DNA from 4 places in the Shewanella sp. N2AIL genome. Region 3 is predicted to be linked to each of the others. Evidence: predicted binding sites of a transcription regulator. Region 3 holds the regulator's gene; each other region holds the start of a gene.

Region 1 (7,818 bases), on a different contig from region 3:
TGCCGAACCAAATGAGTCAAATCCAGCTTAGCTCACCTACTTCCACTGCAGCATCCGCTAATATTCATCCCCATGAATACTGTACAGCACCTCACCTATGCCAAAACCCAATACCCAAATCGCCATGCAAAGCTTGATAAGCCAGATCAAAGCGACAATTCCGCTCAATTTAACGGAAGCACAACTGTGCCAAGGACAATGTTTAGGTTGTTCGAAAAAAATGCTGGAAATGTTAGATGCTGAAATCAGCTATTGGCAGTTTAGCGATGTAATACCTAGCCTAAAAGATTTAAAAAACCTCGAGAATATAGGCCAACGTACCTATAAAATCCTTAAGCGAAACCATCTACTATCTTAAGAAACTATCTACTGTCTTAAGAAACCATCTGCCGTCTTAAAAAAGCGGTCTTAATCTATTGCGCTGGTTATATTACTATTCTTTGAAAATTCTCATACTCCAGAAAATTTACGCTGATAACGCGGCAACATGGTCTCATTCCCTAATATTCCGCCTTGATGCAAATACATCACATGACCTAATTCACTACGCTGTAAGTAATCCTCAAGCACAATAAAACCTAAGGGATCGTAGAGTAGTTCAAATTGAATACCTGAGGCACAAACGCGCTGCCACATGGCATAAAATTCTGGGTAGAGTTTACCAAAGTGATATTTTTTGCCGACATTCACTATCTGTGGATGCTCGAGAGTATTTGGATTAAGCATAGAGAATTGCAAACGTAAATAATCATCGCCGCCCACCACGGCGCAAGTCACGATGCGAATCGCCGTTTGCTGACGAATAAAGTACTGATTTAAAAATAACGCCGTCGTCCCCGTCCCCGACGGTAAAAATACTGTTAAATCGACTAAATCATTCGCCTGCGCAAATTGCACTATTTCTTGCGCCAGTCTATTTACCCCGTATTCAGCGTAGGAACAGCGACCGCCCTCTGGGATAAAAAGCGCCGTAGGTTCATTCGCGAGTATCTGAGTCTCGATATACTCTTGGCAACTCAGTCGCGCACCACCCGTTTGCAAAGCAGGTTCACAACTAACATTGTGGCCAGATAAAACCTGAGGTTCACCCTGCGACTGAGTAAACGCCAGCTTTTGCGCCATTAACTCACTTAAGTCGATAATATTGGCGCCATTTGCCAATGCCGCAGCGTAATTCCCCGTGGGATGCTTAACAATCTGGCTGGCAATATGGTCAACATAAAAATCACACTGCCAGCCTTTCATCTTGGCCAATGTAGATAGGGAATACAAAGAGTTTGCTAAGGGTGAGCCATGACCTATCACCTTGTTGATGCCTGCAAACTCATGATCTAAAAAGTAGCCGAATTTACGCGCTTTATTGCCGCTAAACGCTGGATGCAATAAATCATCACGTTTTAGAAATATTTCTCGACCAGCAAAGGCAAAAATATCGACGGGGGAATTTGCAAACATCAGGCTACTCAAACGATTAAATACTCAGGCTTTTAAGCCATTGGATGGAATGGCTAGTGTAACGCCGCCTTTGCTCTTCTGCTCTTAAGAAATTAGCAATTTAGCGAAGAATTAGTAAAAATCACAAATGAAGCTTAAACAGGTGGATGTAAGACATTGATTTTTGAAAATAAAATAATTGGCACGTTTCTCGCTTAGTCATTGGCATATATTCAGTTTATCAAAGCTAACGGCATTCATTAGAGCTGACGATAAAGGCTAAAAAAGTAACATAAGGAGTTTTCAATGGCAGTATTACGCTTAATATTCAACATCGCTTGGTTTGTGCTCGGTGGATTTGTGATGGGACTCGCTTGGTGGCTCGCTGGTATCCTGTGTTTTATCAGCATTATTGGTATTCCCTTTGGCCGCGCCTGCTTTGTTATCGGTGAAATGACCTTCTGGCCCTTTGGTCAAGAACAAATCAGCCGTCGTCACTTAACCGGACGTGACGATTTAGGCACAGGTGCCCTAGGCATGGTGGGAAATATTATTTGGTTCTTGCTGTTTGGGATCTGGTTAGCCATAGGCCACCTGGTCCATGCCTTAGCCTGTTTTGTGACTATTATCGGTATTCCCTTTGGAATACAGCATCTTAAACTGGCGTTACTCAGCCTAACACCGATAGGCCAAACCGTTGTGGCTAAAGCCTAATAGGCAGTGAGTTATCCGTCTTAGCGCTGTTCATTGCTGATGATTTACTGTCGATGATTTACTGTGGAGAATGGATAGCGCTTTTTCATCCCATTCTGAAAATATCGCCTCAATGAAGGCCATTTCCTCCTCCAGTAAATCATTGCAACTATATTGAGTATGGACATATTGAGCATGGGCAGGTTCATCATCCTCTTGAACCTCAGTTTGCGGCTTAGTCGGCGCCACAATTGCCAACAGATAATGTGCCAGTTTTGCAGGGGCATCAATGGCCGCATCATGGCCGCAATACGCTAATACTATCAAATCCGTGTGAAAGTGCTGTGCCAAGGCTTTGCTCGATGCCATGCTCACCAACGCATCACGGTCGCCACAGAGTACACTTATCGGCACTTCCACGGTCAATGGACATTGATATTGAAAAGCCGCCCACAGTTGCCGCCAGGCGTTACGGATAGTTGGCGACGATTGGCGGCGAAATTCACTCCATTCGGCAATTAAACCGCAGTCTCGCCGATGACGAAAACTGGTTAAACGCACTATCGTCGACTCGATGGGATGTAAAGCTTTACCCCGAGCCCGCAAGAAAAACGCCTTCAATGCATTCAGTGGATTAAATCTTTGATACCACGTCGATAAATTAGCCGCACTGCTGTTTAGTACAAATACATGCCTTATCTGCCAAGGTCGCTGGCGCGCCATTTCTAGCGCTAACATACCGCCCATAGACAAACCGAGAAGGTAAATGGCTTCTCCATTTTGCACCTGCTCATCCAATTGCTGCCACACTGCATGGGCATAATCGGCAATCTTAAGTGGGCTTAGTTCATGGGATAGCGTCCCATTACCTGGCAAATCCGGTGTCAGTACTCGCAGCCCCTTTTGTCGCAGTCGCTGATCGAAGCCATTCCAGTGGCGCTGATCACGCATTAATCCCCGCAATAACACCCAAGTTGTCATGACTGTGGCTCCCGATACCAATACTGCCGCGCGCACTCAGTGAGTTCAGTCAAACGTTCAGGGGTTAACTGCTCTAACGATTGGGCGTAGGCCGCTTCCATCATAAATTGCATCAGCACTGTGTGCCTGCGTAAAATTCTGTGGTGACGATGTGTTTTCTGCGGATTGAAAAAACCTGCAAAATTAAATATTTGCCTTGGGTTTTTCTTTATCCAAGCCCAGGATCCCATCTCCAATGTCAAAGGCAGAAACGGTACCTGAGCATGGGGATCGGCCACTTGATGTTGGCGATAGAGGTAATCCCAAATATCCCCATGGGTGCGATAAAACTGACTCTGGGGTGCGAGCCGATAATGGCCATGATGGGGATAACTCTGTTCAAATAATTGTTTTAGATAAAAAATATAATTGGCATTTTCGAAGGCGGTACGTGTATGGGCGTAGGGGAACCAAATATGATCACTCAAGCCAAAGCCTGAGTGAGCATCGAGGGAAATCAAACTGGTGCTGCGGCTCAGCAATTGCTGTATATAGGCAACTAAACCGGCGGTTTCAAGCTCCATTCCCCCCATGCCGCGATACCAAGGCAGCCGCGACGATATCCGCTGTCCTCCGACCATAAAAGAGACTTTTTCGCTAGATTCTATCGGGGCGTTACGCATCAAATCCACTTGATTGCCATTGCCCCGCGTTCCCATAAATAAACCAACGGGATTCACCACAGGCACAAAAGCTAACCGCACGCCCGTTAACATCTGTTGTAGATGCTTATCCCACACCAGCCGCTGCAACAAACTGTTCAGCAATGCCAAGATGACTTGAGAGCCAATACGTTCAACCCCATGCACGCCGCCCACAAAGAGTACTGTCGGACAGGGCTTCTCTCCTCCGCCCAGTTCAACACTGTAGAGAGGAAAATGTTCGTGACGAAATGGGATGTCAGCAAGAATTTGATACTGCAACTTAAGATGATGAGTATCAATGAGTTGTTGCAGCGTATCTAACTCAAAGGGAAGTTTATTCATGTCACCTTAATCAATAAAATGAGAAAGCAACTCATGCCGTTAAGGTGATGCTAATAGTGAACAAAGACAGAATGATGACAAGCGGAATATCTGATGTAATTTTGAGAGGAATTGGCTGAAAATAGAGGAAAAAATAAGGGGGGAAATTGAGAGCACACTAACCTAAATTATGCATTAGTCTTCACGATACAGTAGCTCTCCGATGATGGTTTCGACATCAATTTGCGCCAAGCCTTGATCAAAAATATCCCGCCAACGTCGGCCTTCTTCGGTATTACGAAACGCAATATAAAGCTGCTTATTCGCTAAAATTTGGCGGTTGATTTGCAGTTTGTCCGCCAATGGCTGCAAGGGCTTTTGCTTAAGTAAATAGTGCAGCACGTTGACATCGATTACCGCCGCATCAATACGGCCTGCGGCCACTTTCTTAATATTGTGCTCATCTGAAGTCACCGCTTCAGTCGGCTGAACGCCTGTGGCAATCATGCGATCTAACGCCTGAGTATTCACGTAATCTTTCACCACACCTAAGGTATAGCGATTCAGATCTTCGACATAATTCCAACTCACAGGATGGGCTTTTTGCTCCACCAGTCCCAAAGGACCGTCGCCAATCGATTTAGAAAAAACAAACTTTTCAGTCTCAAAGTAATACTCAGGGAAATAACCCAGATAGTCAGAATTAGGCATACTGGCGAGCTTTACAGCGCGGCTCCATGGGTAAAAATCCACTTCTAATTGGTGCCCCATCACTTTGAGCGCCGCCCGCGCCACAGCAATACTCGCGCCCTGCTCGGCTAATTGCTGCCCAGAATAAGGCGGCCAAAGTAAGGATGTCAGCATTAAGGTATCCGCTTTCGCTGTGCTCAATCCCATGGAAAAAAGGCAACACGCAAGGAGCATTGAACGCCATCGAACCATTTGGGACTCCTTAGCCTACAGAATGGATTGACTAGTAAATCATCGACAAATTGAGCTTTAGTGTTTATCTGCCAAGATTTTTTCTCTGGTTTTAGTATAGCCATGAAGCCACTGCGGGGAAGTGAAGTTTTGTTACAATTAGGCTGACGACATAAGCTGCCAATAAATGAGCAAAGGATTAGACTGAAAACTGATATACAGTTAGCACACAACTGATAGTCAGTTGACAGTAGATCTTGATTCAATTAACTCACCATGAGGCCAACTCCTATGCGCAAAGTTACCTTTTTCAATCTCGCGCCGTCCTCCCATGCAAAAGGCGCGATAACTAAAGCAGGGATCACTGTGATTGGCGCAGCTTTAACCTTGCTTGGGCTAGTCTTTTTACTCTTACCCGGCCCAGGTTTACTCTTGATTATCTTAGGATTGGCGCTGCTCAGCACACAATATGCGTGGGCAAAGCTGGCGCTGCGTCGTAGTCAGCGAAAGTTAACTCAAAGTGCGGCTTGGCTTGATGGCATGACCCGTCGACTCTTCCGTTAACTCGCTCACTTGTAGGTTAAACGGCATCTATAGACTGAATAAAATTCAAGCCGCATTGTGCGGCTTGAAGTCGAAAAAGCAGGCTCGCCAAATCACATCACTTAAGCATTAATATCTTCATATAACTCTTGATACATCAGCTCACGCATTTTGAATTTCTGAATTTTCCCCGTCACTGTCATTGGATACTGATCCACAAACTTGATGTAACGCGGCACCTTGAAGTAGGCAAACTTCTCGGTAAGAAAATGACGAATATCGTCCTCGGTAATCGCGGAGCCTGAGCGGACTTTAATCCAAGCACACACTTCCTCCCCGTATTTATCGCTTTGAACACCAAAAACCGCCGCATCCTGCACATCTTTATGGGTGTAAAGTTTCTCTTCAATCTCACGGGGATAGATATTCTCGCCACCGCGAATGATCATATCTTTAATCCGACCCACAATTTGCACATAACCTTGCTCATCCATTTGGCCAATATCGCCAGAATGTAGCCAACCCGCACTGTCTATGGTCGCCGCTGTTTTTTCGGGATCGTTCCAATAGCACTGCATTATGCAATATCCCCGACTACAGACTTCACCGGGTTGATTAATTGGCAACACTTCACCAAATTCGTCGACTATTTTCACTTCGGTATGGGGCAAAGCACGGCCAACAGTGAGCACCCGTTTCTCAACTGGCGAATCAATTTCAGTAATATGATTGAGCGGACTGCACTCAGTCTGACCATAACCAATTAGTACTTCCTTCATATACATGAGATTTTGTACTCGGCGCATCACTTCTTCTGGGCAAGTTGCCCCCGCCATCACGCCGGTTCGTAAAGAACTCAAATCAAAACGCGTAAATTCAGGATGCTCAAGCTCGGCAATAAACATGGTCGGTACGCCATGTAAAGCGGTGCAACGCTCTTGCTCAATCACTTGCAATGTCGTCAAGGGATCGAAGGATTCGCCGGGGAACACAGCCGCGGCGCCTTTGGCTAAGCAAACTAAACTGCCGAGCACCATGCCAAAGCAATGATATAAGGGCACAGGAATACAGAGTTTATCGTGACAGGTAAACTTCATCGCCTCTGCGACTAAATAACCATTATTCAAAATGTTATGGTGGGATAAGGTCGCACCTTTCGGGCTGCCCGTCGTGCCAGAGGTAAACTGGATATTAATCGAATCATACGGGCTTAATGCTTTGCCGATACTCTCGAGTGCCGCCTTGTCATCGGCGGTCACATCGACGAGCAAGTCATCAAAATTCAACATGCCGACGGATTTTTCAGCGCCCATACGGATCACAAACTCGAGATCAGGAACGGCCTTCGCCTGTAGTTGACCCGCAGGGCAAGAAGTTAGCTCAGGCGCCAATTCGTATAGCATTTCGAGGTAATTGCTGGATTTAAACTTGTCGGCACAAATTACCGCGCGGCACCCCACGTTACTCAGCGCATATTGCAACTCTTCAGGCCGATAGGCAGGATTAATACACACCATGATGGCGCCAATTTTAGCGGTCGCATATTGGGTTAAGCACCATTCAATATTGTTGGGTGACCAAATGCCCACCCTATCGCCGGACTTAATACCGAGTTTTAATAATCCTGTGGCGAGCGCCTCGATTTGAGCGAGATATTGACGGTAATTCCAGCGGATATGTTGATGGTGTACGACGACAGCTAATTGGTCGGGATAGGTTGCCGCAATCTCATCAAGATACTGACCTATGGTTTTCTCAACGAGTTTCGGTGATGACTCGCCTCTAAACTCGCTGACGTTGAGCGGACTGATAACTTGGCTTGTTGGAACTGACATTAAGGCCTCCGTGCATTTATTATTATGGTTAGCGAGGTCCAAACTAACCAATCCACGGATCATGTCACAAGCAAAAAAGCACTTTATTAGACTAAAGAGTAAGATAATCGATTAAATAACAATCCATTAAAGTGCGGGGTTAGCGACTGATAAATTCAAGATGAGTACTCGACTTAGGCACATTTAAACTTTGCAAGCGCTCAACAATGGCCAGTAAAATCCCTTGGCGGCGCATATTTTCTAACACGCCAGGGCTAAAGACCTCAAGTCGCGTCATGGCGGTCAGCAGCAACTTGCATTGTGCTATGCTCGCTTCACGAATGTAGGCGGGTTTATCGACTAAGTAACTGTTGTTATACCAATAGTCCCAAGTGAAATTTGCCAATAACCAACCTTGGGTTGTCAGG
Region 2 (7,818 bases), on a different contig from region 3:
GGAATTTCTAAGCCATTATTTTGAATGCTAATTAGAATCGACTCTTCGTCCACTGTGGCGCTGATGTGGATGAGATTATCTTCACGTCCTTGGAAAGCATGGGTAAAGGCGTTCGACAGAATATTGCTGACGATTTGATTTAATAAACTGATATTGGTTTGAATATTGAGTGTGGGTTCTACGCTGATCTCTGTTACCGCGTTGACATGCGGATGCATAATTAATGTCGACTCTAAAATCTCGTGGAGTTGCTGACTTAAGTTACAAGGTTGGTGTTCTTCATGACTGCGATCAATGGCGATCGTTTTGAATTTTTGGATCAAACTACTAGCTTTGGTGATATTGCGGACTATGAGTTCACAGCTTTCTTGATACTCATTAAGGATCTCATTGATTTCGTCTAAGGTGGCTTGATCGCTGTGGATCAGATCGATCAGTTCTTCAATATGGCTCAGCTGTGCACTCGCCGCCGTCAAACAAATGCCAATCGGCGTGTTGATCTCGTGGGCAACCCCTGACACGAGTCCTCCCAAGGCCGCCATTTTTTCTTGCTCAACTAACACTTGTTGCGCCCGTTTTAGTGCGCTAAGGGATTGTTCTAGTTCTATGGTCCTTTCTTTGACTTGTCTGGCGAGTTCTTCTTTATAGCTACGTTCGAGCTTGAGTAGCCGCTCTCTGTCTTCTAGGGCCGTTTGCAGTTCAGCCTTAGATTTCTTTAAGGCGCCAAAGGAGCTTCTCAGTTGTACTTGCATGCTGTTGATGGAGTCGGCGACTTGTTTAAACTCATCAATTTTTTCTTGGCGGGCAAATTGCAGCGGCTCGTATTCTTGATCTAGGTCGATATATTTGCAGTATTGACTGAGTTTATCTAAGTGCTTGGTGATATTGAACCATACTAAAAACAGAATAAATCCAGCAACTAAGAAGGTCTTTATTCCATTAGAGAGCAGAATGATAATGGCTTTATCATACAAGCGCTGATAGATGGCATCGACATCGACTTGTATTTCAAGTGTGCCGACATTAATGCTCTCGGTCGGGGATTTATAAACTAGCGGGAAGGTTTTATCTAAGGAGTGTTCTTGCTTTTGCTCGCCTGCATTCCATGCTTGGCCGCTGTCATCTTTAATCGAAATGTAGTTAATATCGGGCAGCTGAATTAAGCCATTGAGCTGAGTGTTAATCAGCCGCTCGTCAATCACCCAAATACTGGCGGCGAGCACATCTAAATTCACTTTTTCCATATTGGAAAACACTCTGTCGATACGCACAACGTCATTGCGATAATCACTGATCAATTGATACGCAGTGGTGATTAAGGTGATAACAGAGCTAAAAAGTACAATAGACAAGGTCAGGTGCCTGCCTATGGGACTTTTGATAAGTTGGCTAAAGAATGTCAGCATCTTAAATTTTCTTTATGCAATAGCGGCTTGAGATGCTTATAAGCATAGACCTACAGATCCAGAAAGTGCATTTTCTCGCAGATAAAATCAATGAAATATGTCTTCATTTGTGGCATTAAATTTGCTTTGTAGCCAATAAGTTCAATTTTTTGTCACTGGGATAGCACTATGTTTAAACTCAAGCTGGATTCAGTTAAGTTTTTTAGCCCGAAGAAAATGATGTTTAGAGTCATGCTGTGGCTAATGGTGAGTTGTACTGTCTTACTCCTTATTCCTCCTAATGCGTTGGCAGTGCTGGCGCTCGATAAATTTGTGCCCGAACATGCTCATTTTGTTGGATTAGGTCTAATTATCTCTATCGCCTATTTTTTGAGTCAGCTGATTAACTTAGGCTTAGATGAATCAATTCGTCATTTAAGTGATAAGCGCGTTATTGAGACGATTGAAGCTAAAGTGAACTTGCTTGATCCCGCTGAGCGGGCGTTAGTCAGAGAGTTTTTTCTTCAGGGCGCCACGATTTTGACTCTGCCGCAAAATGAGCCTGCCGTAAAAAGTTTATTGAATGCCTGTATCTTAGAAAAGCTAGGGAACGAGCGCCATTATGCGATTCAGGGACCGACAGCCGATTATAAGATTGCTATGAAGGCTCGCATGTACCTCAACCGCGAGGTGCTGCGTTTACCTGCGGGTGAGCCGAGCCAAGAGGAAATGCAGTCGTTGATTAAGGCACGTCCGCAGTTTTTAAATGGCCTAGTACAAAACAGAAAACACGCTGCATAGGCGTGTTTTGTCTCGCTCGCATGAGTACTGGCTTAGGTAAGTTGCACTAATCGGAAAAGTGAGATAACAAAAAATGGGGGTGATAAAAACCCCCTAGATTTTGCATTTATACAAGAACATGAAGAACAACTGGAGCAAAAACTATTGTTTCGGTGCCGACTTCACAATGAACATCCAAGTGATATAGGACACTATCCCTATTGTGCTAAAGATAACGATCATTGAAAGTAAGCCTATGGGGTTACCAAACATTAGATCTAACCAAAATGCCATGACTGAAATCCTCTTTCCTGTGAAGTCCTCTCTAAATTAGCGATATTCGATAGCCAAAATACTGATCTCGATCAATAAAAAATCGACATAGGAATACAAAGCGATAACTCTTAGTTAACTCTGTGATCTTGGTCAAGTTTAAGGCTATGCTTAACAGTGATGAGTTCAAATAATTTGGCTTTGTTTCATCTTCTGTTAGCGTCTAGGATTAACCTACTCAATGAGTTCGTTATTTATTTAGTTAACGCGCATTCCATCTATTCGCCCTTGTTTAATATGAATGCGGCAATATCAGTTTTTAAAGGAGTAAAAAATGGATTCTAATAAAAGTCGTAAGGATTCAATGGGATATAATTCTATCTTTGCGCCACTGCTGTTGCTGATTTATCCACTCTATTGTTTAGTTGCCACAGGGCACTTTGTCGCCATCCTGTGTTTAAGCGCGCTCGCCGGCATTTTAATTTTCAACATCAATAAATTAATTCGCAATTTAAGGCAGCTTGAGCGCGCCGCCCATCATTTAGGCGAAGGGGATTTAAGTTATCAATTAGAAGAGAAAGATGCGGGCATCTTCATTAAGGTTGTGCATAGCATTAATCGCATGGGCGAGGATGTTAGCCGCACCATTTTATCTTTGTCTGATACCTGCGAAGGCATGAAAAAAGTCGCCTCAGATATTAAGGTCATCAGTGAGCAGGCCAAACAAGGTGTGTTAGAGCAAGAGCATCAAACTGAACTGGCCGCCAGTGCGATGACGCAAATGGTTTCAAGCGTGCAAGCTGTGTCGCAAAATGCAGTCAGTGCGGCGAAAGCTGCCGACATTGCCCAAAGTTCTGCTAAGCATGGCGACCAAATCATGAATGGCATAGTCACTAAAATTGGCGCTATGTCAGAGCAGATCCATAGCACTCGAACCGTAATTGAGCACTTGGCCGCCGACAGCAACAATATCAGTAGCATTATCGAAACCATTTCGCAGGTGGCTGAGCAGACTAATTTACTCGCCTTAAACGCCGCCATTGAAAGTGCGAGAGCCGGTGAGCATGGTCGCGGCTTTGCCGTTGTCGCCGATGAAGTGCGTAATCTTGCGAAACGGACATCTGAAGCCACGGTGGAAATCCAACAACAAATCGCCGCATTACAAAAAGGTGCACAACATGGCGTTGAAGTCATGTTGAAAAACGTGGTCATTGCCGACGAAACCGCTGAGATGGTGAATCAAGCCCACAGCGCGCTCGGACAAATCGTCACGCAGGTAGAGACCATTACCGATATGTCCCATCAAATCGCCACGGCATCGGGGCAACAACACACAGTTGCTGAAGAGATAAATAAAAATATCACTGTGATGGCAGAGCTCGCCCTAAGTAATGCGTCCCACACCAACAACACTAACTTATCGAGTTTGAAAGTGTATAACATGTCGCAGGAAATCGGCTCCTTGCTGCACCGATTCCATGTGAATGCGGCATTTTTTAATTCGAGTCAGGCACAAAATAAACTGTTTGTGAAATGGGGGCCTGAGTTAGACATAGGAATGCCAGAGATCAATCGTCAACATCAACGATTAGTGTCGCTGATCAATGAATTGCATCGCACATTAAACGAAGAGTATGGACTCGAAGCCATCAAACGTATCGTGCAAGGGCTGGTGGATTACACCGCCAATCACTTTGCCTATGAAGAAGAGCTCTTTGCCCGTTTTGGCTACCCACAAACCGACAGTCATAAGGAAAAGCACGGCAAGTTAGTCGGGCAAGTACTTGATTTTCAAAAGAGGGTTGTAAAAGGGGAAGATGTTGCCGACGAATTAATGACTTTCTTGAAGGCTTGGCTGGTTAACCATATCCAAAAAAGTGATAAAGAATATACCGCCTTTTTGTTATCCCATGGCGCAGAATAACCCCAAGAGCATGATTTTTGAGCGGTTAAATGCTATTTGTATTAAAGTCGCGGCAAAAGACTTGCCATTGTCATGGGCAAAGGTATAATTCCCAGCACTTAGAGACAGCCAGTTGTTTTGATTGCTTCTAAGTGCATATTTGATATGCCAGTGTGGTGAAATCGGTAGACACACGGGATTCAAAACGCACTGTGTTTAAATGATATAACACATTTAAAACAAAGATTTACGGAATAAAAATCTACTCTAAAATTGTTACATAGTGTTGTAGAGTAGTACAAAATTTGGCGCTGTGGTGAAATTGGTATACACGCGGGATTCAAAATCCCGTTCTGAATAAGAGTGTCGGTTCGACCCCGACCAGCGCTACCAGTTATCATAAAAAACCCGCATTTCTGCGGGTTTTTTTATGTTCGAAATTTAAACTTCTTCAAGCTTCTCTAAACGAGCTATATCATCAGAATTCATTTCATCAACATGAACAGCTTTATCATTGACTTTTTTCTTTTTTCCTTTTTCCTTTTCCTTTTCCTTTTTCATTTTATTTATAATTTTAACTTTATCAATATCATCAATTTTTTCAAACTCAAAACCTGAAATATGATTTAAACTAACAAGTTGATCTAGAGCAATTTTTAACTTTCTTTTTTTCTCTCTTGTTTCCATGTTCGAGTGACCAAATCGTTCCAAAAATTTATGTAAATCAACATAAAAACAGCTCTGATTTTTAAACTTTTTAGTCTGTAAAAATAGATATACGGCCTTTGCATATTGAGTTTTTATTTTATAATACACAGTCAAATCGATCAGTTCTTCAGAAAATTCGGCAGTAGCTATTACGCCAAGCTTTCGACTCAGCTCAATTTTAATCTCTTTTGTATCAGTATCGTAAAAAGTACTTTCAAATAGCGGAAAAGACAATCTGGTTGAATATTTATCTACATCATCACATCCTGATTTATAATAGAATAACTCCACATGACAAAACTCTAATCGTTTTATTCTCTTTACTAATACTTTTCTTTTCGCTTCAGTTCTAGAAGCTTTGGACAGTTTTAACGCTTCAAATAACTCTTTATCAGTTAATGTAATACTAAACTTTTTCGACTGTTGATATTTGCTAACTATAATTGCAAATAATGGGAAATCATCAGATGCATTAAGTTCTAAACCATTATAAATTATTCTCTCGTATTTCGTTCTTGAAACTTCATAGCTAACTAACTTTCTTGATTTTTCTTCGACATTATAATTTGACGTTGCAAAAATCGGCGCATGTATAATGGATGATAATTGCATAGATTCCGTACTTTTTTTAATTTTTTTCATTTTATATATTCTTAGTTAGATAATTAATTGTTATCATACTGAAATGTTTTGTCAACACCTACACACAATAAATCTTTAATCATCAAAATAATATTATTAATGAGTGATAGTTATAAAAATTTATACTGATTTGTCACATTTTAGATTCTTCACCAGTTTTAGAATGTGAAAAACAAAACATACTACTCTGCGACTAGGTGTTAAAATTTTACTATCATACTCAACGTAGAACACTTCTGGATATTTGTGAGTTAAGTAGTTTTCTAGTTAAATAGTTTCTAGGTTATAATTAAATAGATTAATCTAAGTGTGGGAGATTACTTAGTCAAATATCTAGCTTTAGCTGTGAGCTTCAGCAAGTTTACTATCTCGATCTCTCCAATCATGGTATGCTGTATTTTTTGTTAGATGTATAATTAAGATGTTTTCAATACAGGAGCATAGCATGTCATTTTTTAATTTTTGGACCAAATCAGGTGCAGTTATTACCCTCCAAGATGTTGGTATTTCTAGTGAGGAGGCTAGATCCATTATTGGCAATACTCCTAAGTATTTCATTGACGATGTTAAGCTGTTAACTAAAAAGTTGAATAGAAAACAAAAAAATATTGCATTGGCGTGGGGGGCTCTTATTTTATTTCAAGAGAAAAACGGTAAATATCAACACTTAGTAAAGATACAAATGTTGTCTAAAGGCTTTAGGTTTCATATCCTAAATGATTTCACGTCCGATGAATTAAAAATAGTTTATCATCAAGTTATGCAACTTGTGTATAATGTTCTCGGTAAAAAAGTCACTGCTGAAGATTTAATGACTGAAAATGAAATGGTAAATAGTTTTGATCTAAATGAACTTAAAGAAGAGTTTCTCTAATGATTCATTATATTTATCATATACGATTCAAAGAGCATGATCATGATGTGAATTATGGATATATTGGACTTACCAATAATCCAAGCAGAAGAAAAGCTGAACATTGGGCGTGGTTAGCCATAAACGCACATAAAAATCATAAACTCCAAAAAGCATTTAATGAAAGGGAACATGATTTAGATTTAGTTATTTATAAGTCTTTTGAAACAAGAGAGCATGCCGCAATCCTTGAAGAGTCACTACGTCCTTGTAAGAATATCGGATGGAATATTGCTGTTGGTGGTGAAAAAAGTTTTGCGGAAAGGTTTGATGATAAAAAATTTAATATCGAGAGTGAGTTAGTCGATCATCGGCAATTAAATAATAAATTTAACTTTTCAAATGAAAGGTTTTCATTAAATAAAAAGGTATTTCGCTCTATTTTTAGACCACTTATAAATCGTTGGCGCGTAGCTAATCAAGCTACTGTTTTACAGAATCTACTTCTACTTCAACCACATTTGAAAAGCATTGATGTTGCTAAATTGTCAAATGAATTAATTTGTAAAGCATGGATAGAACAACCTTGCATTTTTTTGGGTAAATGGGGCGCGGTGCCTCATGATAGTATATCGGCTGCATTTGCACTTATATTGGCATTGAAAGATAAAACTTTACCAAGGGATTTAAGGTTACACTTATTAATTTCTTCAGGTTATTTCGTTGAGGAATTTTTGGTCAATGGTAGGCTCTATGGCTTTAATTACGTAGACGCATTTTTTATAGAACAAATTCTTGAAAATTATTTTTATTTCAAATTTCAGGATGGTACATTATTGGATAATGAATTAATATAGTTTTACAGATTTTAAGTTCTCCTGTAAATTATTTTGCATAATTAATATTTATGGTAAATAGTAGGGTCAGCTATTGCTTTTTTCACTCATTATTTTTATGTAAAATTGCTGATTATCATAATTCGCATTTAGAGGAATGGACATATTTGGGGGCAGGAATGACGGTTAATAGTTAATATTACTAAGTGTTAATATAGTAAAAAGCAACACACAAACGATGATTTGATTTTTATCAAAAATAAAAAAGCAACACACAAAACATAAAAAAGTGACACGCAATATATAAAAAAGTTACCACAAAATAATCAGTACAGCCCTTGGCGTGACTGGACTTCAAACTCTGTAACAGTCTTTAACCGCTTTAAACCTGTTTGTTAACTTTTTTGAGATTACACTATCGTTAACTATTTTTTGTAT
Region 3 (7,818 bases):
AGCACTGGGCCAAAAGTATCCTCGTCATCGTCCATCCCCGCCATCCCCATCATGGAATGCTCGGCGTCTTCGCGGATAACATCGACCACGTCATCGATTGTGATCCGTCCTAGCAGCTTGCCATCGCTGTCAACGACGGGAGCTGATACCCAGTCATTGCGTTCGAATTTCTGCGCCACTTCACTGTCGGACATGCTCACCGGAATACTTTGGATATCGGGGTCCATGATGTTGCGAATTGTGGTGCTTGGCGCGCAAGTCAGCAGATCTGCCAGCCTGACACCGCCGAGCACTTTGTCCTGTTTATCGACCACATATAAGGTATCTGTGGTGTCGGGCAGGTTGCCCCTTTGACGAAGATAGCGTAGCACCACATCGATATTCACATCGGGTCTTAGGGTGACTGTATCTGTGTTCATCAAGCTGCCGGCGGTCTCATCGGGATAGGATAAAGCCTGTTCTACCCGCTGGCGGTTTTGTTCTGTCATCGACTGCAGCACTTGCTTGTAAACGGCGTCGGGAAGACTTCGCAGAATATAGGCCAGATCATCGGTGTCCATGCTCGCCGTCGCTTTCGCAACCCGCTCAGGACTCATGCTGCGGATCAGCGGATCTTTGAGTTCCTCGCTTAACTCGTCGAGTATGTCGCCTATTTGTTCCTGATCGATAAGCTGCCACAGCACTTGTCTAGCGCTGGGGGGGGAGGATTCTAAGATCAGCGCGATATCGGAGGCGGCCATTTTTTGCAGCATGTTACGCACGTGCACAAACATGCCACTGCTAAGCGCTTGATTTAACTGGTCGAGACTATGTCCGGTGTGATCGTTTTCTGAGTTATCTACGGGCATTTGTCCTCCATAGTTGTCCGCCACTGTGCGGCAAATTGGTTCGAGAGTGCGCTGCTTGGCGCAGGGCTGAGACTTAGCGGTGACTTCGCGATAGTTATGCTTCAGTCACAGATAGAGAGCTCTGGCATAGATCATGCGTTTTACGCATAGATTAAGGCGGCTAAGACTAAGGTGAGTCAGCGGTAATGCTCGCTAGTGTAATCGCCTATGGTTCGTGTCGTCGAGCGACAAATGTGTCGCCAAGCTTTTGAAACGAGATGTGAACTGCACAAATCAGCAGTGCTAAATGTGAGGTGTACTAATCTGAGTGCCTGTGTGGAACGCTGAGTATGAAATCAAACTAACAGGCTTCGTCAAACTTAGCGTCGATTAAGGCACAAATGGCATCCAAAGCGGGTTCAGCATCTGGGCCTTCGGCGATAAGTTTAATGGTTTTACCCATGCCAGTCTCAAGCATCAATAAGCCGAGCACGCTGGCTGCGGATGCCTGTTTATCGCCTTGTATTAAGGTGATGGTCGCATCAAACTCGGATGCCAGTACCACCAACTTAGTGGCGGCACGGGCATGTAATCCCAGTTTGTTACAGATGGTGATCTGACGTTCAAGCTTTGGCATTATTCAGCTCTCGATGGCGGGCATAAACTTTATGTTTACCGTTACTAAAGCGTTTAGCCAATTGCTCTGCGACGTAAACCGATCTGTGTTGTCCACCGGTGCAGCCAATCGCCACAGTTAAATAACTGCGATTGTTGCGTTCGAGATGCGGCAGCCAAGTTTCCAGTAAATTTTCGATTTGCCAGATGAACTTATTCACGAGTGGTTGACGATTTAAGAACTCAGCCACGGGTTCATCTAAGCCAGTCAATGGACGCAGCGCCAGTTCCCAGTGTGGGTTAGGCAGGAAGCGCACATCGAACATAAAGTCGGCTTCGGTTGGCATACCGTGCTTAAAGCCAAAGGACTCGAAGTTAATCACTAACTCTTTATCGACGCTGCCGAGCAGAATTTGTCTCACTTGATCGCTTAAATCATAGATATTCAGATTCGACGTATCTATGTAGTGATCGACCAGTTTTGACATAGGCTCGAGCAGCTTCCCTTCCAGCTTTATCGCTTCTTGCAAAGAGACTTGGCTCTTCGACAAAGGATGCAAACGGCGGGTTTCGCTGTAACGCTTGAGCAGAATTTTATCGCTGGAGTTAAGGAAGAAGCTGGTTAACTCAGTATCAGGAGGCAGGCTCGCGAGTTGCTTCACTAAGACTTTATCCTGCTCAGGCATATTACGCACGTCGACACTGATGGCGACGAGATCGTTACTGCCTTTGAGTTGCTCAAGCAAAGTGCCGATTAAGGGCAAGGGAAGGTTATCGACACAATAATAGCCGAGATCTTCGAGTACCCTTAGGGCGACAGATTTGCCTGAGCCTGAGCGGCCCGACACTATGACCAGTTTCATCCAGTGATTACCTGATAGAGTTCCGTTTCATCATGCGTCTTGCGTAATTGCTTTAATATTTGCTTGTCGCTCAGCTTTTCGGCCATGCAAGACAAGGTACTTAAGTGTTGCTGACATTGGTCAGCAGGCACCAGTAGTGCAAATAAAATATCAACAGGTTGCTTATCGATAGCATCGAATGCTATCGGCTCTTCACACTTAATGAGTATGGCAATGGGCTGATCTATATCGGCTAGTCGACCATGTGGAATGGCGATGCCGTTACCTATACCTGTGCTCCCCATCTTTTCGCGCGCCACTAGGCTTTCGAATATCTCTTGAGATGAGAGGGTCGGGTACTGGGCAGCGACTAAGTCGCTGATGAGTTCCAGTACCTTTTTCTTGCTGCCCGGAGTGGCGCAGGTAGTGCACTCCGGCCGCAGTATGGTACAAAGTTCCATTATTAGTGTTTTGTTAACTTCTCTTTGTGTTTAATAACCTGACGATCAAGCTTGTCAATCAGGGCGTCTATAGCGGCATACATGTCAGCATGCTCTGAAGTAGCAAAAACTTCACCACCGATAAGATTTATTCTCGCTTCGGCAATCTGTTGCATTTTCTCGACATTGAGCACAACGTGCACATTATTGATCTGTTCGAAATGGCGTTCAAGTTTTGAAAACTTTTCTTCTACATATGCGCGTAACGATTCGGTAATTTCGACATGGTGTCCACTCAGGTTTATTTGCATAGAAACGTCCTCCGATATCCACTGTAGGTTATAAACTTTTACGCTGATTAGAAGGCGGAATGAGCATAGCCTCTCGGTACTTCGCAATGGTTCTGCGGGCTACGTTGATCCCTTGTTCTGCCAGAAGTTGTGCCATCTTACTGTCGCTCAATGGTTTTTTCTGGTTTTCCGCTGCAACCAGTTTCTTAATGAAGGCTCTGATTGCTGTGGATGAGCACTCCCCACCATCGTCAGTACCGACGTGGCTAGAGAAGAAGTATTTTAGTTCAAAAAGTCCCTTAGGGGTATGCATGTATTTCTGTGTCGTCACCCGTGAGATGGTCGACTCATGCATTTCTACCGCTTCGGCAATATCGTTAAGCACCATAGGTTTCATGGCTTCTTCACCGTATTCGAAGAAACCTTGCTGATATTGCACTATGCAATTCGCAACTTTAAGTAAAGTGTCGTTACGGCTTTCTAGGCTTTTGATAAACCATTTAGCCTCTTGCAGATGGCCACGAATAAACTGGCTATCGGCTTGGTTTTTAGTACTGCGCGCCATCGATGCATAATGTTGATTTACATTGATTTTTGGCATGCAGTCTGGGTTAAGTTCAACCACCCAGCGGCCATTCTTCTTCGACACAGACACATCTGGGATGACGTATTCGTCATCGTTGGGCGTAATCAATAAACCTGGGCGGGGATTGAGGGTTTGGATAAGCGCGATGCCGTCCCTTAATTCATCCTCTTTTAATTTAGTCTTACGCATCAACAATCTAAAATCGCGGGCGGCGATCAGATCTAAATGATCTTTGATCAACATGCGGGCATTTTCTAGATGGGGAGTGTCAGCGGCGAAATGCGACAGTTGGATCAGCAGGCACTCGCTTAAATCGCGGGCGGCCACACCAATGGGATCAAAATGTTGAATGCGCTTGAGTACGGCTTCGACTTCGTCGAGTTCGACCTCAGGATTACCCATAGCTTCGAGGATTTCATCAGTGCTTTGGGTGAGATAGCCCTGATCGTCGATGGCATCAATAATGGCGGTAGCAATGGCTAAATCGGTTTCAGAAAACGGCGTGAGGTTTTTTTGCCATTCTAAGTGCTCATACAAGCCTTCACTGGTCTCACCTTGGAAGGGCATATCATCTTCACGACTGCCACCGGGGCCAGAATTAGGGGAGGCGGTGAACACTTCATCCCAGGTGGTGTCCATGGGGAGTTCGTCGGGCATGGATTCTTTGGTTAAGGACTCTGCCGTGTCTATGGTGGAGCTGTCTTTCTCTGGCGGCAGAGTGCTCGATTCACTGAAATCCGTATCGGAAAGCGTTTGGTTTACAGGGTCTTTAGTGGCGTCGAATTGATCCTCTTCCAGCTCGAGAAGGGGATTAGAATCTAAGGCTTGCTGGATCTCTTGCTGCAGTTCTAATGACGACAGTTGCAACAGACGAATGGCCTGTTGTAATTGTGGCGTCATGGTTAACTGTTGACCCAGTTTGAGCTGGAGTGACGCTTTCATGTTACCGCTGATCCCTACGTTATTATTGTTGGATGAGGTCGCTTGTTATCATCTTGAGTGGAGCCCAATGCTGGCACAAATTGCCTTCATTGGCTCCGCTTGATTAACTATAGCCTGAATTGTTCACCTAAGTACACAGCCCTAACTTGCTGATTGTCTAAGATCTCTGCAGGTGTTCCTTCGGCAATCAGGTTTCCGTGACTCACAATATAGGCATGTTCACACACATCTAATGTCTCGCGGACATTGTGGTCTGTGATCAACACGCCAAGGCCACGACTTTTGAGCTGTTCGATAATCTTTTTGATGTCGATAACTGAAATAGGATCGACACCCGCAAAGGGTTCATCGAGCAAAATGAACTTAGGATTTGCTGCTAACGCCCGTGCAATTTCGACACGGCGACGTTCGCCCCCCGACAATGACATGCCTTGGCTGTCACGGATGTGGGTGATGTGGAATTCTTCGAGCAGATGCTCGAGTTGTTCTTCCCTTTGCTCTTTCTTCAATTCTTTGCGCGTTTGCAGTACGGCCATGATGTTGTCATGGACGGTCAGCTTACGGAAGATACTGGCTTCCTGCGGCAAGTAACCTATGCCTTTGCGGGCGCGCAGGTGCATAGGATCTGCGGTTAAATCATCATCGTCGATAAAGATGTGGCCTTTATCGCTTTTAACCAGACCGACGACCATGTAAAAGGTGGTGGTTTTACCCGCACCGTTTGGGCCGAGTAGGCCAACGACCTGACCGGTTTTTACCGTCAGACTGACGTCTTTAACCACTTGGCGACTCTTATAACTCTTCGCCAGATTTTGTGCTCTTAGGGTGATTTGGGTCATTTAGAGTCCTGCTTTTTCACAGGTTTATCCGCTGGCGCGTCTGGTTTGGCATCATCTTGATAGCTTTCTGGCTGAATAATAGTGATCACGCGATCGTCACCACTACCTGTGCTTTCTGCAATCAATTTTTGCTGGATGATGTTATAGCGGATCACATTACCCGTCACTTGGCTACCTGCTTGATCTAACGAAGCTTGGCCTTTCAGTGTCAGGGTGCGGCTCGCCATATCGTAACGAATTTCTTTCGCGCTCGCCGAGGCTGGACGGCCATCGTCTAATACTTGGCTGTACGTCGCAGGGTTACCTGTGGCCACTAAAATTTTGCTATTTTCACCTTCGGCAGAAAATGCACGCAGTTGATCTGCATGGATTTTAATCGAACCTTGGGTGACTTCAACCGGACCAAAGAAGATGATCTGGTTGTTCTTGATATCTGCCGTTTGGCTCACAGCCTTGATTTTGACTTCCTGTTTCAGGTCGTCGACTTTAGCAAAGGCGCTCATGCTCATTATTAGCATTAGGCTGGCAAGTAATACGTTATTTTGCTTCATATGTTCCTACTACCTGACTGGTCAATTGCACTTCTTGCGCGTTGAGGTCGGCATAAAGGCCTTGGCCTTGAATATTAAAATCTTTCCCTGTGACGTAAATGGTGCGGTCAGAGGTCATTATCATCGTATTGAGATCGAGTTCCAGATAACTGGTGGACAAGGTCTGGATCGGTTCTTCTGGGCTAATGGCATCAATAATAACATTGTTTTCTAATACAACCTTGCCCGTTTCCTTGTTTAGCTTGCCCTGATCTGCTCTGAGTTGCCATTGTGCTTTACCTTGGTCTGGATAAACAAGATAAACAGGTTGAGTAAAGTAAGTTTGATTCGTTGAATCATAATGTTCCATGTGTTTCGCCGTCACACGGCTATTGACTAGCCCGTGTTCATTGAACTCAACACTGCGCAGATCTTCAACGATGAAATCTGGGGTATTTTGATCTTTTACTCTGTTATCGGTATCACCGCTGTGTTTGTTCTGCACTTGCCAATAAAGCACTAATGCCGTTCCAAAAAAAGCGATAATCGCGAGTGTCACACGACTCATATACTCATTCCATGGGCCGAAGTGAATTTATTTTGACTGAGTAGCAATAGATCTGTGAGTTCACGCAAGGCACCGTGGCCGCCATTGAGCGTAGTCACAAAGTGGGCGTGCTGACGAACATAGGGATGACCATCGGCTACGCTGACTGCTAAACCGACGACATTCATCACTGGCAGATCGACAATATCATCACCGATATAAGCCACTTCTTCTGGGGTAACGCCATAGAGTGCGAGCAATGCTTCATAGGGCTCGAACTTATTGTCTACGCCTTGGTAGATATGGGTTACGCCAAGCGCCGTCATACGGTTTTCAACGATTTTGGATTGACGTCCAGTGATCACCGCAAGATTAAAACCGCTGGTGAGTATCGAGCGCACGCCATAGCCGTCGCGGGTGTGGAAGGCTTTTAGCTCTTCGCCGCTATTGCTTAAGTAGATACGGCCGTCGGAAAACACTCCATCGACGTCACAAATCAACAGTTTAATCTTTTGCGCGCGTTGCCACACATCATCACTGATTGGGCCGTAAAATCCTTGCTGTGGCATTAAATGACTCCTGCTTTAACCATGTCTAGCATGTTAAGAGCGCCGATAGGATGGCGGTCTTTATCGATAACAATTAATCCGTTGATGTTTTTTGAGTCCATCACTTGCAGCGCTTGGGCGGCCAACACACCGTCTGTGATGGTCACGCAGTTACGGGTCATCACATCGGCGATGGGCGTTGTACGCAGATTCACTTCGGCATCGATAACGCGGCGTAAATCACCATCGGTGAAGATACCGACCAGTTTGCGCTGATCATCAATAATTGCCGTCATGCCTAAGCCTTTCTTGGAAATTTCGTACAGGGCTTCTGTGATGCAAATATCGTGGTTAACGAGCGGTAAGTCATCACCGCTGTGCATCACATCGCAGACTTTTAACAATAACTTGCGTCCTAAAGCACCGCCAGGATGGGACATTGCAAAATCATCACGGGTAAAGCCTTTGGCTTGTAGCAGCGCAATGGCAATGGCATCGCCCATCACTAAGGTCGCTGTGGTGCTTGATGTTGGGGCGAGTCCCAGTGGGCAAGCCTCTTCTGGCACTTCAATACATAAATGCACTTTAGCTAAGCGCGCCATGTTCGATTCGGGTTTACCTGTTACCGCAATAACGGGTACGCCCATACGTTGGATGACGGGCATTAAGGTGAGGATTTCGCTCGACTCACCGGAATTTGAAATCGCTAAAATCACATCGTTATCGGCTAATACACCGAGATCACCGTGGCTGGCTTCACCCGGATGCACAAAAAATGCGGGCGTTCCTGTGCTGGCGAGGGTGGCAGAAAT
Region 4 (7,818 bases), on a different contig from region 3:
TGGTTTCGTAGTTCGCCTCTTGGGCGTGCTTGAATTGGCTGGCATCGTTAGCATCTAAACTCGTCAGCACCACTTGGTAGGGACCGGTGGCGTCGTAACTAAAGCCACCATCGACACTGCCTTGACCATTAGGGAAGGCGGGGTCGCCAATTTTACCGCCTTGATCCGTCGCTGGGATCCACCAAGAAGATGAACCGCCTTGGGTGCCGCCATCTGAGGTCGATTGGCCAATGACGCCGCTCACCGTAAAACTGTCCCCGACGTATTTTCCGGTCAAGTTGAGTACGTCAGATTTCATATTGACCGCGTGGCGCACCACAGGGTTATAAATAATCGACGCATACGCTGGCAGAATCGTTGCCGATGCCGTGCCGCCTTGGGCATTGTTCACTACGTTGGTGGAGCCTGAACCGCGCGCGCCAACGGTTAAGAAGTTGTGGTTTACGTGGGGGATATCGAGTTCAAAATTAAAGTAATCTAAGGTAAATTCTGTTTTTTCTGTCGGTGCAAATTGCAGTGTGACTTGGGCACTGGTCCGTTCACGTTCAGCCCTAAATGCCTGCGAGCCAATGCCCCATGCACCTACGGTAGATTCTTGATTTTGCGCGGGATCGGCAGCGAAGTATTCATAATAACCGCTGAGTGATTCCAGCACTTGGCGGCCACTGGTAATTTTTTCTACTGAATAGGCGCCTAAAATGCCAAACTTTTCGTCGTCATTTTTCCAGCTTCCGAGGAAAGAACCACTGGGGTCCGTTTCATCGTAAAGACTGCTTTGGCTCAGCTCGCCAGCCACTTGATAGGTGTGGGCATCGAGATCTAAGGGCTTGCGGGTTTTGAGATCAACAGTACCGCCCAGCGCACCTTCTTCAAGTCTCGCGGTCGGGGTTTTGTGCACTTCAACCGCACTCACTTGCTCTGCCGACAACAATTCCATATTGAAGGTCCGCGTGGCGGGACCCAAGTCATACCAAGAAGTGCTGGCAACGGTTTGACCGTTCAGCAAAATACGGCTCTGCTCTGGCGCTGTACCGCGAATAGTGACACCGCTTACTTCGCCGTATTGCCTATCGACTGTGACTCCTGAAATTCGCTGCAGCGCATCACCGATGTTTTTATCGGGAAACTTACCTATGTCTTCCGAGGTGATGGCATCGACCGTGGAGTCGGCGAAACGTTTGGTATTCATCGAGGCTTCAATCGAGCGACGTATGCCGCGTACTTGGATCACCTCCATATTTTCTGCCGTTGCCTCTTGTTGCTCCGCCGCGACTGCGGTTGAGCTCATCCCGAATAAGGCGTTAGCGATACACAATGCGAGCAAAGAGCTCTTAAATAGTTGACCTTCTGACATGTTATAGCGTCCCTGTAGTGCTTTAGTGTTGTTTTTTTCTCCAGTTAACTTACCTGTTATCGAATTGTTGATGCGGTACTTTTCACACTAGGATTGGTATTTTTCTATTGTGTTTAACGCGAGGGCGGCGGTGATTTCAACTTGAATGCTGATGGGAGATTTATCGACTTAGCGTAGAAAAGTATGGCTTGTTGCTAGGATGGTATAACTAACGCCAGCTGGATTACTCACTATAGAGATGCCGAGCGAATGAGTGCCGCCACTGTGTACGAGTTTAGACACAATGGGCATTAACTCATTAATTTTAAACATTAGCTTTAAGCATTATCTACAGGATGAGATCATGAAACTGAAATCGATAGCCGCCGCAGTTGGACTTTGTTTAGCGAGCTTAAGTGTTGCCCACGCCAGCGATAAAACCATTTACCTCACCTTTGATGATGGTCCAATTGATGCGACATTAGGACTGTTAGACGCCTTAAAAGACGCCAATATCAAGGCGACGTTCTTTATCAATGCTTTTCATATGTATGGCGAAGGGGATGAAAACGAAGCGTTAGCGGCTGTCGCCTTACAACGTTTGCTAGACGATGGTCATATTCTGGCAAACCACAGTTACGATCATATGCTGCATAACTGCACCGATGGTGTGCAATCGGGGGCAGTTTATTGCAATCAAGTGGGTCTCTGGCCAGTTAAATCCTATCAAGATGCGGCTACCGACTTTACCTACTTTGTGACGAATACCGCCAAAGTGGTTGAACTTATTCCTAATGCCGCCAGTTATCCCAACAACAAGATGACTAAGTTGGCGCGTTTGCCCTATACCAATGGCTGGCGAGTGAGCAGTAAACTCAAAGGCGACGGCTTGTGTGCCACCTCTGATACTGTGCCGCCTTGGGACCCTGCTTTTGCTTGTACTGCTGAAACCTCTACCAACAGTTCGCAAGTTGCGGTGCAAATTCAAAACATGCTCGCCGAGAGTGACTATAAGATATTTGGTTGGGACTTTGATTGGGGGCCAGAGGATTGGGGCGTGGCTTTTCCCGCTGAATCTATGGCCGATGGGGTTGAGCTGGTGGATAAAATCAATCAAGTGATCAACACCTGTGCTGGCACCACAATGAACCCTCTTAACAGTCGCACGCAGAACTTAGACTGTAGCGATGGTTTGCACGACGGTAAAGTGGTGATCTTGACCCACGACTTCCTGTTTGAAAATGCCCACCGTGGTCAAGGTGCGACCATCAACTTGCCTAAAATTAAACGCTTTGTGGAAGAGGCGCAGCGCCAAGGATACCGTTTCGACACGCTAGATAACTATGCCCCCGCTTGGCAGGATCAGCATGATTATCAGCAGCCTGATTTTGTCTCGTATCAAGATAAAATCTATTCCTTAGTGCAAGCCCATTTCTCCCAAAGTAATTGGCAACCGAACCAAACCCCAGCCTTGTGGAAAAACGAGAAGTAGCTAAGTCTTGGGCTGAGTATTTACTCGGCCCATTATGTTTGCCGAGTAAAGGGTATGTTGCTGAACTTAGCCTGACAAAACTCAAAATAGCGTCACTTTTTTACACTTTACCCACTCCGCTTTAACTCAGTATCTGTAATACTGCTCCAACATTGATTTGAAGTTGATCAGTGTTAGAAAAGCAGCGCACAAAGCGCGCGATTGGGGAGAGAAAATGAGTACGTTTGTAAAGTTAACCTTAGCGGGCACCTTAGTGATATTAGCCATACTCGCCGCCGGTATTTACCGTTTCAACATGACCAATGATGATATTTATATGGTGATGGAAGATGGTAAGGTCATGCAATACGACGAGGCCATGGCGCAGGAAAAAACGCAGGCACAGGCCAATGAGGTTGAAGTGGTGACACCGCTTGAGGTTAAGCCGGTGGCGAATGCGTCGGAAGTGATGCTTAAACTCTTTAGCTTAAATACCGCTAACCAGTTTGAAATTACCTTACCAGAGGGCGATAAATCGGTTGCCTTGACCCATTTTATTAAGATCAAGCAAACGGAATTTGCGATGGGCGATTATCAAGATGGCGAGGTAAAAGGCCGAGTATTACTGGATTATTTGCGCATTACGCCGTTAAATTTCGATCCCGCTTTAGAGCCCGATACCCAGAGTAACGCGCCAATTCAAGATGATCCTAAAATGCAGACTATGCCCTTTGTGGCACCGTTTATTGTGACGACTCAAGGTTCGGGGGCATTTTGGTATCTTGGCTTGTTTAGCCTCGATTTTGAACACAATAACTTGAAGCATTTAGGCAGCGTCATGCTGGGCGATCGCATTGAGGTGGACAATATTGAACCTGTTTATCCCTTCGAAGCCCCATTCAAAATTGCCGTGACTTATCGCGATAGAGCGCCTGATCAACCTATGTCTGAAAGCCCTGAAATCGTCAAAACCTTAGAGGTGACAGTCAGCGAAACTGGCATCACTAACATAACTCAGTAGTGAGTAGTCGTGCGCAACGGGTCGGGAGTAAATGCATTATGGATCTGTGCAGGCTTGTGCTAAGTTATTTTTCGTTCCGTGTGTGATGCTTGCCGCAGCGGCAAGCATTCTCGGGTAGATAGACTTGGCATAATGTTTTGACAAGGAGAGTGTCATGCAAGTTAGCAAAATCACTGGGAAATTTGATGTTAAGCTCACTCCAGATAGCACCTATGCTACGGGTGTGGGCGGTGTGACGCTTGGGCGTATGGGTTTAGATAAAACCTTTTATGGCGAGCTTGAGGGCCGTAGCCAAGGGGAAATGCTCAGTGCAATGACGTCAGTCAAAGGCTCGGCTGGCTATGTGGCGATTGAGCAAGTGGTTGGCAAGGTGTGTGGTAAGCAGGGGAGTTTCGTGCTGCAACATTTTGGCATTATGACCGATGGACAAAACCGTTTGATCTTAGAAGTGGTTCCCCATTCCGGCGCGGGCGAGTTGCAGGGATTAACGGGCACTATGGCCATCAGTATTGAAAATGGTCAGCATTTTTATGAGTTCCAGTTTGGCTTTGAAGCCAGCGCTGAGCCAGCATTTTAACGCGACTTCAGGCATGATTGTTTTAGGCATGATTGTTTCTGAAAATATAGTTTCAGGCACTATTGCTTAAGGTGTTATCGCTTCCAGCATTAGCCTGATGTCGTTCAATTTTCCTACCTTGATTTCGTTTTCTCAAACCTAGTCTTATCTACGTGGCCTAGAAGACCTTGCTTGATTGAGTGAAATAATGGACATAAAAAAACCAGCCTAGGCTGGTTTTTTGTTATTACTTTTTCTTATCAATCGAGTTCAAAAGTTGAGGCAAGATTAACGCCTGGTACTTAACTCTGACTGTTAAAGCGCTACTTTTGAAAGCTAATTTCAGAAAGTGCAGCTTTAGCTAGCGTTAAGAGGCTTTTTTAACGACTTTGATTTTATCGACAACTTTTTTCACATCGTCGGTATTCTCGGCAATTTTCAGCGCTAACTGACGTTCGGCATCGCTAGCAACTTCACCTTTTAAGGTGACGATACCATTAGCGACATCCACATTAATCTGGGTGCCGGAAACATCGGTTGAAAACAGTAAACGGGTTTTGACGACTGTGGCAACCTTAGAATCGGTCAAAGTCGCGACAACTTCACTGGTGCCTTCTTTCTCATTCATTACAGTGAGTTGGTTATCGACATCTTTTACGCCGTCTAAACTTTTGATCAGTTCAGTGGCAAGAGCTTTATCGACACTGCTTTCCACTTTACCCGTTAACGTCACGTTTCCGTCTTTAACATCCGTTATAATGTCAAAGGAATTGAGGTTAGTGTTGAGCAGTAAAGTGGTTTCAGCTTTACCATCGATCCACGCATCCTTAGCCCCGTCCTTCCAATCTTGAGCCGCTGCGACATTTAAACTGATTGAACCGACAAGTAAGGTCGCTAGTACTGATGCTGTTGTGGTTTTCATAATCATATCCTCCGTTATTTTCTCGATGTTAGATAATGCGTGAATCGTGCCAATATGGTTAAAGTGTTGATTTTAAAGCTTTTATGTGCTGTTTTTGATATTTTGACAGAAGGAGTCTTTTGTTTAAGTCGGTCTTTTTTACCGACAAAATGTAATTTTTTCTGGCAAGCCGAGTCATCTTTAAAGCATAAAAAACCGCACGACTGTGTGCGGTAAAGTGTGTGCGAAATAGTGTGTGGAGTTGCGCGGTGCGTTAAAGCTGGATATTGCCAGGTAAAGAGGCTCATACTGATGCGCACTGATACAAACTGATGTAACAAGTGCAAAGGATTAACCAGAATTGAGCGAACTCATACCATCGCAACTGATTTGCAGCCAAGCTGCGCCTTCTGCAAGCTGATTGGCAAGCTGTGGCTGATGTGCTTGCCTTACTGCTTGTTTCATCTGGATTAACACTTGTTGTTCAATGGCGACAAGTGCGGCCATCGCTTGTGCCATATGGCATTGTTGCAGCAATTTGGTCACTTGAGTATAAGTCACTGGTATTGCATGACTTAGACCATGAATAGGCTCACCAGTTAGAGGGCGCAGCTGTTCAAAACGCGTCAACATTCGTTGGTGGATATTCGCTTTGGTCGAAAAAATACGCTTAAGGTTATAGTCTTCGACGTACGTCATTGCCTGATTGTAGAATGTTAGCCCTTCTTGATTGAGCTTTATTATTTCATCAATCAAACTGATATCGGCGCGGATATCAGTCTGATGTTGCACAACATTAGACTTCATGAATGCCTCCAAATGCCAGTGTTCGGCACAGTCCTGTTTAACGGTTTGGCTTAACTAATTGCGTTTCGTTCAGCTACCATGCATATTTTGTTCTCATTTTTAATGGTATGTTAACAGGCTGATTTTTAGGCTGATATTCTCGGTTACTTGCGCCATCCTCTTAGAATATCGGCAACTATTACCGTTGCTGTTGTTAAAATTTCACGACTGACATACAGTAGCCCTTCATACACAGGGAGTGGGATAGCATGGCTCGATTGACACTTTTTTATCACCTGCAGGATGTAAACGCCGAGCAAGCTATCATTGAACTCGCCGGCGCAGCCGACTTTAATAAGCTACGCAGTGTCGATGATTTACCTTGGATAGAGCAGCTTGAGGCGAACCACATTGATGTTGCCATCATTGAGCTGTCCAGCCTTAGCCGTGAGGATTATCTTGGGCTGCTGGACAATACGGCCTTGTCTAATATCGAGTTTATTTTTCTCTCCGATGGTCAGCCGAACCCCAATCTTGATCAGTTAATGTCGAATTTTGCCTGTTATCATTTTCGTAAACCCTACGATATGACGTTGATCAGTGACATCTTCGCCGATTTTGCCCAGTATCTAGTGTCATCACCAATCCGGCCTCGGCCTTTTTCCAGCGAGCTAGACCAATATGGTTTGCTTGTCGGTTCCTCTGCAGCTATGCACAAGCTGTATCGTACGATACGTCGCGTTTCTGCGACCGACAGTAATGTGCTGATTATTGGTGAGAGTGGCGCAGGGAAAGAGCTCGTTGCCAATACCATACATCTTGCCAGCCCGAGATTGAACGAGCCTTTTATTGCAATTAACTGCGGTGCATTAAGCCCTGAGTTGGTCGATAGTGAGCTGTTTGGTCATGTCAAAGGCGCTTTCACTGGTGCGAATCGCGATCACAAAGGCGTATTTGATCAGGCAGAAGGTGGAACCTTATTTCTTGATGAAGTCACCGAAATGCCGATTGAGCATCAAGTGAAGTTACTCAGAGTGCTTGAAAATAGCGAATATCGTCCCGTTGGCGGTGCCAAAGTGCAGCATGCCAATGTGCGGATTGTGGCGGCAACTAATCGTGATCCCATAGTGGCGATTGAGGCTGGGCAATTTCGCGAAGATTTGTATTTCCGTTTGGCCCAGTTCCCTATCCGCGTTCCGCCATTAAGGGAACGTGGCGATGATATTCTCGGGCTAGCGCAGCATTTTCTTGCCTATCGTAATGTGGCCGAAAAGCAGAATAAAAGCCTCGCTGAAGACAGTGCGCAGATGATTGCGGCATATCCTTGGCCAGGGAATGTGCGTGAATTAAAACATGCCATTGAGCGAGCCTATATTTTGGCAGATCAAGAGATTTTACCCAGTCATTTACAGTTGCCACAGGCAAGTGAAATGGGGACATCTTGCGATGACCAAGTCGTTATCCCGCAGGGCATGCGTTTAGATGACTTAGAAAAAATCGCCATTTATCAAGCATTAGAAACCACTCAAGGCAATAAAACCGATACCGCCGAGCAACTGGGGATCAGCGTAAAAACCCTCTACAACAAGCTCAGCAAGTACGAGCAGCAAGTCGAAGCGGGTGAATCGACGGTGGAATAGTTTTTTGCGCTCAAAAGCCGTAGATGTGAGTGAATTTAATATCTCATTGAGCTTTATCCTGCGGCTTTAGCCATCTTAAGCGTACCGTTGATGTGGTTGCTAGCAAGGAG

The links. The regulator sigma-54, encoded in region 3, starts transcription at its own class of promoters, with help from an activator protein. The targets are predictions, from matches to a motif close to GTTGGCACGNNNNTNGNNT.
Region 1: MO387_RS17045 (YccF domain-containing protein) is a predicted target of sigma-54. The motif match lies at 1,633-1,651, and genes of this name have one in related genera.
Region 2: MO387_RS16805 (superinfection exclusion B family protein) is a predicted target of sigma-54. The motif match lies at 1,515-1,533, and genes of this name have one in related genera.
Region 4: MO387_RS01160 (BON domain-containing protein) is a predicted target of sigma-54. The motif match lies at 5,339-5,357, and genes of this name have one in related genera.

The regions. Positions count from the first base shown of each region.
Region 1 covers NZ_JALBYT010000033.1:31,433-39,250, forward strand. Annotated here, with positions in the region: gene MO387_RS17035 (hypothetical protein) at 98-358, shown strand; gene MO387_RS17040 (pyridoxal-phosphate dependent enzyme) at 451-1,455, opposite strand; gene MO387_RS17045 (YccF domain-containing protein) at 1,741-2,148, shown strand; partial or broken gene MO387_RS17050 (alpha/beta hydrolase) at 2,138-3,108, opposite strand; gene MO387_RS17055 (M14 family metallopeptidase) at 3,105-4,133, opposite strand; gene MO387_RS17060 (transporter substrate-binding domain-containing protein) at 4,308-5,054, opposite strand; gene MO387_RS17065 (PGPGW domain-containing protein) at 5,325-5,597, shown strand; gene MO387_RS17070 (AMP-binding protein) at 5,699-7,411, opposite strand; gene MO387_RS17075 (DUF6508 domain-containing protein) at 7,551-7,818, opposite strand, start outside.
Region 2 covers NZ_JALBYT010000032.1:33,003-40,820, reverse strand. Annotated here, with positions in the region: gene MO387_RS16810 (ATP-binding protein) at 1-1,406, opposite strand, end outside; gene MO387_RS16805 (superinfection exclusion B family protein) at 1,575-2,186, shown strand; gene MO387_RS16800 (DUF3149 domain-containing protein) at 2,328-2,459, opposite strand; gene MO387_RS16795 (bacteriohemerythrin) at 2,773-4,362, shown strand; tRNA gene MO387_RS16790 (tRNA-Leu) at 4,649-4,734, shown strand; gene MO387_RS16785 (hypothetical protein) at 4,783-5,691, opposite strand; gene MO387_RS16780 (hypothetical protein) at 6,137-6,565, shown strand; gene MO387_RS16775 (GIY-YIG nuclease family protein) at 6,565-7,401, shown strand.
Region 3 covers NZ_JALBYT010000011.1:85,363-93,180, forward strand. Annotated here, with positions in the region: gene mgtE (magnesium transporter) at 1-848, opposite strand, end outside; gene MO387_RS08760 (HPr family phosphocarrier protein) at 1,189-1,464, opposite strand; gene rapZ (RNase adapter RapZ) at 1,451-2,305, opposite strand; gene ptsN (PTS IIA-like nitrogen regulatory protein PtsN) at 2,302-2,745, opposite strand; gene hpf (ribosome hibernation promoting factor) at 2,748-3,035, opposite strand; gene MO387_RS08780 (RNA polymerase factor sigma-54) at 3,064-4,542, opposite strand; gene lptB (LPS export ABC transporter ATP-binding protein) at 4,650-5,381, opposite strand; gene lptA (lipopolysaccharide transport periplasmic protein LptA) at 5,378-5,932, opposite strand; gene lptC (LPS export ABC transporter periplasmic protein LptC) at 5,919-6,479, opposite strand; gene kdsC (3-deoxy-manno-octulosonate-8-phosphatase KdsC) at 6,476-7,027, opposite strand; gene MO387_RS08805 (KpsF/GutQ family sugar-phosphate isomerase) at 7,027-7,818, opposite strand, start outside.
Region 4 covers NZ_JALBYT010000001.1:236,172-243,989, forward strand. Annotated here, with positions in the region: gene MO387_RS01140 (TonB-dependent receptor) at 1-1,354, opposite strand, end outside; gene MO387_RS01145 (polysaccharide deacetylase family protein) at 1,698-2,825, shown strand; gene MO387_RS01150 (hypothetical protein) at 3,040-3,825, shown strand; gene MO387_RS01155 (DUF3224 domain-containing protein) at 3,980-4,402, shown strand; gene MO387_RS01160 (BON domain-containing protein) at 4,749-5,303, opposite strand; gene MO387_RS01165 (glutamyl-tRNA reductase) at 5,634-6,089, opposite strand; gene MO387_RS01170 (sigma-54 dependent transcriptional regulator) at 6,338-7,708, shown strand.